Regions from separate parts of the Gordonia jinghuaiqii genome, predicted to be linked through region 2. Evidence: riboswitches for the same ligand, from Rfam matches in the RefSeq annotation. Region 2 holds a riboswitch; the other holds the start of a gene.
What was found. A riboswitch is a leader RNA that binds a small molecule or an ion and turns the genes downstream of it on or off. The one in region 2 is predicted to bind thiamine pyrophosphate.
Positions count from the first base shown of each region.

Region 1 (4,838 bases), 1.1 Mb from region 2:
CAGGTGCGCGAGCACGGTGTCGGCGGGAACGCGATCGAGGATGCCGTGGTACGGCGCACAGAAGTCGAAGCCGACCCAGCCGTACACGCGCCAGTCGGAGTCGGACAGCGCCGCGGTCGCGGCGGCGAGGGCGTCGGCCGGGTCTCCGTGCCATGCGGTGGTCGTGCGGTTGCCCTGGTCGTCGACGATGACCTCGTCCCGGGTGATCACGACTCGGGCGCGAACACCGGCCGCGAAGGTCCAGCGCCGGTTCCGCTCGTAGACGACGTGGTCACCGAACTCCCCGGAGCCCGCCCAGGCCGCCGTGATCCGTGCGGCGTCGGCCTCACTCAGCGGCGACGCGGGCGCCGGCAGGTCGACGAACCCCGCGGCGTGCGATTCGGTTGTCAGCGACATGTCCTTCGTTCCTCCGGTCGTGATGCGGTGAGGCACCGATGATCCTAGGGATCTTAGGGCAGCCTAATCAAGGTATCCCCCTGGGTCGACAGCGGAACGAACCCCCACTCGCGACGACCAGTAAGGTTACCCTACCCTGCGGCGTGTTTGAATGAACTCATGCCGACGCACCTCGACCACGTGACCGACCTGCTCGACGGCTTCACCCCGTATGCCCAGGCCGAGGCCCAGCGATACCGGGACGCCGGGATCTTCCGGGGCCTTCCGCTGTTCGCGGGCCTCGACCTCGCCACCGAACGCACACCGGACTCCCCCGCGGTCACCGATGCCACCGTCGACGGACCGCGGACACTCACCTACGCCGAGTTCCGCCGCGCGACGCTCCGGCGGGCGGCAGGCTTCGTCGACGCCGGGCTGCGTCCCGGCCTGCGCGTGGTCCTGCAGCAGAACAACTCCCTCGACTTCGCCGTCACCCTCGTCGGCCTGCTCCGCGCGGGCGTCGTGCCGGTGATGACGCTGCCCGCCCACCGGATCACCGAGATCGCCCATCTGGCCGCGGGCGCCGACGCCGTCGCCTACATCGGCGAGGACGGCCGCCGCGGATTCGACTTCCGCGACCTGGCGACCGAGCTGCAGGCCCGCGTCCCCGGCGTCGCCCAGATCTTCATCTCCGGCGATCCCGGACCGTTCGCCGCGATCCCCGACGCCGACCCGTCGGCCGTCGAACTGCCGGCCGACCCCGATCCGACGATCCCCGCGCTGTTCCTGGTGTCCGGCGGCACCACCGGGCTGCCCAAGCTCATCGCGCGTACCCACGACGACTACGACCTCAACGCCCGCCGGTCCGCCGAGGTCGCACGCCTGACCGCCGACGACACCTACCTCGTGGCGCTGCCCGCGGCGCACAACTTCCCGCTGTGCTGCCCGGGAATCCTGGGGACGTTCCTCGTCGGCGGCCACGTGGTCTTCACCGACAATCCGAGCCCGGACAACACCTTCGACCTCATCGAAGCCCACCGCGTCACGGTGACCGCCCTGGTCCCGGCCCTGGCACAACTGTGGTGTGCGGCGACCGAATGGGAGCCCGCCGACATCAGCTCGCTGCGGCTGCTCCAGGTCGGCGGCGCCAAACTGGCCCAGCCCGACGCCGTCGCGCTCGATGCGGCACTCGGCGACGTCGTACAGCAGGTGTTCGGCATGGCCGAGGGCCTCATCTGCTACACCCGGCCCGACGAACCCCGCGATCTCGTCCACGAGGTGCAGGGTTCACCGATGTCGGAGTTCGACGAGGTTCGCGTCGTCGACGAGGACGGCGCCGACGTGCCCGATGGCGAGGAGGGCGAGCTGCTGGTGCGCGGGCCGTACACGATCCGCGGGTACTACAGGGCCGCGGCCCACAACGAGAAGTCCTTCACACCCGACGGGTTCTACCGCTCCGGCGACAAGGTCACCCGCCTGCCCTCCGGCCACCTCGCGGTGACCGGGCGCATCAAGGACACCATCGTGCGGGCCGGCGAGAACGTCGCCGCCGACGACGTCGAGGAGAACCTCCTCGCCCACTCGTCGATCCGTCAGGTCGCGGTGGTCGGCTTACCCGACGACGCCCTCGGCGAGAAGATCTGCGCGGCCGTCGTGCTCTCCCACGAGCACCCGTCGGAACGGCCGCTGGAGCTGAGAACGCTTCGCACGTTCCTCGCCGAGCGCGGACTGGCGTCGTTCAAACTTCCCGACGTGGTCCGCGTGGTCACGACACTCCCGGTCACCGCGGTCGGCAAGATCGACAAGAAGGTGCTGCGGGAGACACTGCTGGCCACCGCCGACTGAGCGCGCCGAAGCTGCTACCTCGGCCACTCACACCGGCGCGAGGTCGACCACTCCCGGGTGCGTGTCGAGGTAGCGCTTGGTGAACGTGCACACCGGCCTCATCCGCGCACCCTGGTCACGGGCGTAGTGGATGACGGTGCGGGTGAGTCGCGTGGCGAGACCATGGCCGCTGTACTCGTCGTACAGAACCGTGTGCAGCACGGTGATCGTGGTTTCGCCGTCGACGGTCTCGGTCGAGTAGCCGGCGACTCCGACGAGGTCGCCGGCAACCCAGAGTTCGAAGCGGTCGCGGTCTCGGTTGTGCACCACCTGCGAGATCTGCTGCAGAATCGACTTCGCCGATTGCGGTGGCCGGTGACGATACTTGCGCCGCACCTACCCCTCCTCACCTCTGGGACACGTTGTCCGATCACGTTGCCCGGTCACTGTGTGCGCCGCCGCTTCTCGCGATGGGAGCCCACTTGTGACACGGATCACATAGTACCTTACGGAACCGTAACCGCTGTCTTTCGCACCCGATCGCGCGAAACACCTCCCCGGCGCACGCCGAGCGCGATGGATCTCGCAGCAGCAGGATGTATCGTGGCTGACGCACGACAACAACTACACACCGCGGGGGCTCTCACGATGACCGAGGGCTGAGATGGCGACGGGCGGTCGCCGACCGCTCGAACCTGTCCGGGTAATGCCGGCGTAGGGAGACAGCCATGGGCACACGTGTATCCGGCACTCGCAAGACCAGCGCACCAGCCGATTCGGGGTATCTCACCCTCGGCCCCATCGAGGGCAGCACCAAGCACTACCTCACCGTCGACCACCTGCGCGTCCCGAAACGACGCGTGCATCTCACGAACGGCGAGCACCTCGATGTCTACGACACCTCCGGTCCGTACACCGACGCCTCCGCCGAGATAGATCTCGCTCGCGGCCTGCCGCCGACGCGGCGGACCTGGAACTGTCCGGAACCCGTGGACGGGGCGAGTACCCAGCTCGCCTGGGCACGTGCCGGGATCGTCACCGACGAGATGAGATTCGTCGCCGCCCGGGAGGGCGTCGACGCCGAGCTCGTCCGGTCGGAGGTGGCGATCGGACGCGCGGTGATCCCGGCGAACCACCGTCACCCGGAATCCGAGCCGATGATCATCGGCAAGCGGTTCGCGGTGAAAGTCAATGCCAACATCGGCAATTCGGCAGTGCGCAGTTCCATCGCCGACGAGGTGGAGAAGATGGTGTGGGCCACCCGCTGGGGCGCCGACACGATCATGGACCTGTCCACCGGCGCCGACATCCACACCACCCGCGAGTGGATTCTGCGCAACTCCCCCGTCCCGGTGGGGACCGTGCCGATGTACCAGTCGCTGGAGAAGGTCAACGGCGATCCGGCCTCACTCACCTGGGAGATATACCGCGACACCGTGATCGAGCAGGCCGAGCAGGGCGTCGACTACATGACCGTGCACGCCGGGGTCTTGCTACGGTACGTCCCGCTGACGGCGCGGCGGGTCACCGGCATCGTCTCGCGCGGCGGTTCCATCATGGCCGCCTGGTGTCTGGCGCACCACCAGGAGTCGTTCCTGTACACCCACTTCGACGAGCTGTGCCAGATCTTCCGCCGGTACGACATCACCTTCTCCCTCGGCGACGGCCTTCGTCCGGGATCCATCGCCGACGCCAACGACAAGGCGCAGTTCGCCGAGCTCCGCACCCTCGGCGAACTCACCTCGATCGCGAAATCGCATGGCGTGCAGGTCATGATCGAGGGGCCAGGGCATGTACCCATGCACAAGATCGCCGAGAACGTGCGCCTGGAAGAGGAGCTGTGCGAGGAGGCGCCGTTCTACACACTCGGGCCTCTCGCCACCGACATCGCGCCGGCCTATGACCACATCACCTCGGCCATCGGCGCCGCGATGATCGCCCAGGCGGGCACCGCGATGCTCTGTTACGTGACACCGAAAGAACATCTGGGACTACCCGACCGCGACGATGTGAAGGTCGGCGTGATCACCTACAAGATCGCCGCGCACTCGGCCGATCTCGCCAAGGGACATCCGCGCGCCCAGGAACGCGATGACGCACTGAGCAAGGCGCGCTTCGAGTTCCGCTGGACCGACCAGTTCAATCTCGCGCTCGATCCCGACACCGCACGCGAGTACCACGATGAGACGATGCCCGCCGAACCGGCGAAGACGGCACACTTCTGTTCGATGTGCGGCCCCAAGTTCTGCTCGATGCGGATCTCGGCGGATGTGCGCGCCTACGCCGAGGAGAACGGACTCGTGACCGCCGAGGACATCGACCGCACCATCGCCGAGGGCATGGCCGCCAAGTCGGCGGAGTTCGCCGAGGCCGGCAACCGCGTGTACCTGCCGCTCGAGGCCAGTTCCGGAGGTGCTGTATGACCAGCAGGCCGGTGGCGAACGGGTTCGAGTTGCTCCCTGTCGCCGCACCGGGTCTGACGCCGGTGCGTGTGCTCACCATCGCCGGTTCGGATTCCGGCGGCGGCGCCGGGATTCAGGCCGACATGCGCACGTTCGCTCTGCTCGGATTGCATGGTTGTGTCGCGGTGACCGCCGTGACGGTCCAGAACTCGCTGGGCGTCAGCGGGTTCCAGGAGA
Region 1 covers NZ_CP059491.1:591,413-596,250, reverse strand. The annotation lists gene H1R19_RS02590 (salicylate synthase) at 1-396, opposite strand, end outside; gene H1R19_RS02585 ((2,3-dihydroxybenzoyl)adenylate synthase) at 556-2,220, shown strand; gene H1R19_RS02580 (GNAT family N-acetyltransferase) at 2,248-2,595, opposite strand; TPP riboswitch at 2,823-2,937, shown strand; gene thiC (phosphomethylpyrimidine synthase ThiC) at 2,928-4,622, shown strand; gene thiD (bifunctional hydroxymethylpyrimidine kinase/phosphomethylpyrimidine kinase) at 4,619-4,838, shown strand, end outside.
Region 1: it holds a riboswitch for thiamine pyrophosphate, as region 2 does, so the genes downstream of both, thiC (phosphomethylpyrimidine synthase ThiC) here and thiO (glycine oxidase ThiO) in region 2, are expected to answer to the same signal.

Region 2 (4,838 bases):
CGGAGGGTCTGGAAGGGGGACTGCGCGCGTTCGCGTGCCGTGGCGACGAGTGCGCGGCGATCGGCGAGAACCTGACGGATCGGCGGGGTGGCCTGGGCGGGGCGGATCGTGCGGCCGCCACGGGTGAGTGCCGTCCGCACCGAGGACGCGTCGCCGGTCACCTACCTGATCCCTTCTCGAACGCTGGATCGTCTCCGGTGGGAGTTCTACGGTCACCGGTTGCACGTTCCGGAGTTCCGTGGCCGGGCGATCAACGCCAGGTGTCGTGTCATCTGGGTCATCGATCACCGGGTTGCGCGTGTTTCAGCCTAGGCCATAGGTATGGGTTCCTCCGGGGTTCATCGGCGCCGCGGTGTCGCCTCGTGGTTTGCCGTGTTCCTGGCAGGTCGTGCGCCACTCACTTACGGTGGAAGCCAACCCGTCACTCGACCCGACACAGGGGCAGACGGGGACGGGGTGTGCGAGGAGGAGTGGTGCGCGGAGACGGCGACGGTTGGGTGATCGATCCCGACGGCTCACGGTATTGGGGTGTCCACGGTGCGGCCGGGCTCCTCCTGCGGGCGCCGCTGCCCGAGGGTTCGACGGGTGTGCTCTTGCAGCATCGCGCCGCATGGTCACACCAGGGCGGAACCTGGGCGCTGCCCGGCGGAGCCCGCGACTCGCATGAGGGCGCGATCGACACCGCGATCCGTGAGGCCCAGGAGGAAGCGGGCATCACCGGCGACGACCTCCGGGTGGTCGCCGCGGTCGTCACGCATGAGTCCCCCGGCGGCTGGACCTACACCACGGTGATCGCCGAGACCGACGAGCCGGTGCGCACCGTCGCCAACTTCGAGTCGACGGAGCTCCGCTGGGTCGACGAGCAGCGCGTCGACCAGCTCCCGCTGCATCCGGCGTTCGGGCTGGCCTGGCCGACGCTGCGGGCACGCATCGCGATGCTCGACCCCCAGGGCTGACCCGTCGGCCCGCGTGCTCAGCGCGCAGATGAGCTGACGCGGCCGGCGTCGAGCCGGTTGGCTCCGGCGATGAGTGCGTGGACATTCGCCTCGTCGCCGCTCGTGCCCTCGCCGATCGCCCACGCCTGGCGGCCGTCGTTTTCGCAGAGCAGGAATGTGGTGATCAGGCCGTCGACCTCACGTTGGTGCAGGCGGACGATCTGCACCGGTGCGCCGATGCCGTGCAGGATCGACGTCATCGCGCCGACCGGGCCCGCTGCGACGGCCGACATCGAGATGATGCGGTCGGCGACCGCGAGGGTCGCCCGGCATTCGACCAGGTCCTGCCTGCACCGTTCGACCGACCACGAACCCAGCCGGATCGTGCCGCTCGACGCGTATGCGTCGGTGAACGATTGCCAGGTCATGCCGGTGGTCTCCTCGCGCAATCCCGTCGGGAGCGGGCCGCCGAAGCGAGCGGCGAAGGTGTCGCTCGCGGGCTGGGCGCGGACGTCATTCCGTGAACGGTGCTCATCGCACGAACAGGAGTGGGAGGACTGAGGACGTGTGTGCATCTCGTGAGTCGATTCCGGTCGAAGAGAGGATGACCGACGAGAGAGCGCAACCGACCCGCAGCGGGGGGTCGGTCAGATTCAGACCCCGCTGCGGCGGGCTACGAGTGCGCTCGAGATGTACGACATGATCGGTCCAGCTTAGACCCGGCCTCGAACGCAGGCAAACGACTTCCGCACCGCCCTCGCCGACCGCCCCGGCCGAAAACTGGCCCCGTAAACCGCCCTCAGGAGGGGCGTCGACGACGATATGTGTCCGGTCCACCCGACCGGGGTGGTTTCCAGGGGCGGTTTCCTACAGCCGGCCGAGGAGCTCCCGGGCGGCGGCCGCGGGATCGTCGGCCGCGGTGATCGCACGGACCACGACGATGCGCCGTGCGCCTCGGACGGTGACCTCGGGTACGCGCGCGGCATCGATCCCGCCGATGGCGAACCATGGTTTCGTGGGTTGCGCCGCGGCAGTGGAGGTCACGAGATCGAGGCCGGCGGCGGCGCGCCCCGGCTTGGTCGGCGTCGTCCAGCACGGTCCGACGCAGAAGTAGTCGACGTCGGGGTCGGCGTTGGCGGCGGCGGCCTGAGCGGGGTCGTGCGTCGACAATCCGAGAACGACATCGGGCCCGACGACCCGCCGGGCGGCCCGCGGCGGAAGGTCCCCCTGGCCGACGTGGAGCACGTCCGCCCCGGACAGGGCCGCGATGTCGGCCCGGTCGTTGACGGCCAGCAGCGCGCCGTGCGCCTGTGCGACCTCCCGCATCCCGGCGAGGATCGCGAGTTCCTCACCCGCCTCGAGGGTTCCGAACTCCCGCTCACCGGCCGAACCCTTGTCGCGCAGCTGCACCACGTCGACGCCGCCCGCGAGTGCGGCGTCCACGAAGTCGAGCAGGTCGCCCCGCTCGCGCCGGGCGTCGGTGCACAGGTACAGCCGCGCCGAGTCGAGGCGCCGACGGCGGTCGGCGCCCACGCCGTGTTCAGGGAGTCGGGAATCTGCGGACCGGGAATCGTGGGGCGGGGTCGTCACGGCGCCAAGGCTAGCCGCCCGCCGCACGGACGGGAGGTAGGGTGATCGTACGAACACACGGGAGCCCGGGTCGGCCGGGCTGAGAGTGCGGGACCCCTCCGCTGACCGTCGAACCTGATCCGGGTCATTCCGGCGAAGGAAGGTGATTCCACGTGAGCCATCCCGACCGTCGTCCTGCCGTCGGCAGCTCTACCGGCCGCGGCCTGATCGTCGTCGGCGGCGGAATCATCGGGCTGACCTGCGCACTCGTCGCGGCCGACGCCGGCTGGCAGGTCCGCGTGCTCGACGCCGGTGCCGCCGAGCGCGCGTCGTGGGTCGCCGGGGGCATGCTCGGTTCCCTCGGGGAGGGACATCCCGGCGAGGAGGCGGCGCTCGCGCTGTCGGTGGACTCGGTCCGCCGCTGGCCGGCACTGATCACACGTCTCGGCGATCCCGGCGTCGTGACGGCGACGGATTCGCTGTTCGTCGCGGCAGCCGCGGCAGACGCCGAATACCTCCGGCATCTCGCGGACTTCGTCTGGGCACGCCGGCCGCAGACCGACGCCACGCTCGAGGCCGTCACCGCCCGCGACATCCGCGCCCTCGAACCGTCGTTGAGCTCGCGTCTCGTCGGGGGTTACCGAGCCGCGGGGGAGTGGTCGGTCGACAACCGGCGGCTCCTGAGCACCCTGCGGTCGGCGGCCACCGCGGCCGGGGTGCAGCTGGTCGACGCCCGTGTCGACTCCCGCGCCGAGCTCGACGCCCTCGCCGGCCCCGACACCCAGGTCCTGCTCGCGGCCGGCCTCGGGACCCCCGCGCTGTGGCCCGACGCCCGTCTGCACGCGGCCAAGGGAGAGATCCTGCGACTTCGCCGAACCCGGTGGTCGGTGCCGCCGCCCGAGCACGTCATCCGCGCGCGGCTGCACGGCCGAGCGGTCTACCTGGTACCCCGGAACGACGGAATCGTGGTCGGCGCAACACAATACGAACCCGAGGGGAGTGCGGACCGGCAACCCCAGGCGGGTGGCGTCGCCGACCTGCTGGCTGACGCGATCGAGGTCATGCCCGGTCTGCGCACCTACGAGCTGACCGAGGTCGCCGCCGGTCTGCGACCCTGCACGGCCGACGGACTGCCCGTCGTGAGACGCGTCGACGCGCGGACGGTGGTCGCGACCGGACACGGCCGCAACGGCATCGTGCTCGCGCCCGGGACCGCGGAGACTGTTCTGTCCATTCTGGAAGGAGAAGACCGATGAGCATCACGGTGAACGGTGAGAACGTCGACGTCGGGTCCCACACCTCGGTGGGCGATGTGGTCGCCGGGCTCGGCCTACCCGATCGGGGGATCGCGGTGGCCGTGGACGGCACGGTCGTCCCCCGCGGACGCTGGGCCCAGCACACGATGACCGACGGCGCCGTCGTCGAGATCGTCACGGCGGTGCAGGGTGGCTGAACCCGGGCTTCCCGTTGATCCGCTGCGTATCGCGGGCCGTGAGTTCTCGTCGCGGCTCATCACCGGGACCGGCGGTGCGACCAATCTCGCGACCCTCGAACGGGCACTGGTGGCCTCGGGAACCGAACTGACCACCGTCGCGGTGCGCCGCGTCGACGCCGGTTCCGGCACCGGCGTGTTCGACCTCCTGCGGCGCCTCGACATAGCGGTGCTGCCCAACACCGCCGGATGCCACACCACCGCCGAGGCCGTGCTCACCGCGCAGCTCGCCCGCGAGGCGTTCGACACCGACTGGGTCAAGCTCGAAGTGGTCGCCGACGAGCGCACCCTCATGCCCGACGCCATCGAACTCGTCGATGCCGCCGCGGCTCTCGTCGCCGATGGATTCGTCGTGCTCGCCTACACCAACGACGACCCCGTGCTCGCCGCTCGCCTCGCCGATCTCGGGGTGGCCGCGGTGATGCCGCTCGGTGCCCCCATCGGGACCGGACTGGGAATTCTCAACCCGCACAACATCGAGATGATCGTCGATCACTGCGCCAATCGGTTCGACGCACCGCTGCCGGTGATCCTCGACGCCGGGATCGGCACCGCCAGCGACGCGGCGCGGGCGATGGAACTCGGTTGTGACGCCGTCCTTCTGGCCACCGCGGTCACCCGGGCCGAACATCCCGAACAGATGGCGACCGCGATGCGCCACGCGGTCGTCGCCGGGCGGTTGGCCGCGCAGGCCGGACGGATCCCCAGGCGGTTCTGGGCCCAGGCGTCCTCGCCCGCCCCCGAACGGGACCGCGCGTACACGCCCGACAGGCCGTCCGAATGACACACCGGGCCCATCGACGATCGACGGCTATGGTCGAGGCGTGCTGCGGGTAGAGAAT
Region 2 covers NZ_CP059491.1:4,698,311-4,703,148, reverse strand. The annotation lists gene H1R19_RS20940 (hypothetical protein) at 1-161, opposite strand, end outside; gene H1R19_RS20935 (NUDIX hydrolase) at 474-956, shown strand; gene H1R19_RS20930 (hypothetical protein) at 974-1,363, opposite strand; gene thiE (thiamine phosphate synthase) at 1,803-2,525, opposite strand; TPP riboswitch at 2,573-2,684, shown strand; gene thiO (glycine oxidase ThiO) at 2,678-3,760, shown strand; gene thiS (sulfur carrier protein ThiS) at 3,757-3,957, shown strand; gene thiG (thiazole synthase) at 3,950-4,780, shown strand; gene H1R19_RS20905 (ABC transporter ATP-binding protein) at 4,821-4,838, shown strand, end outside.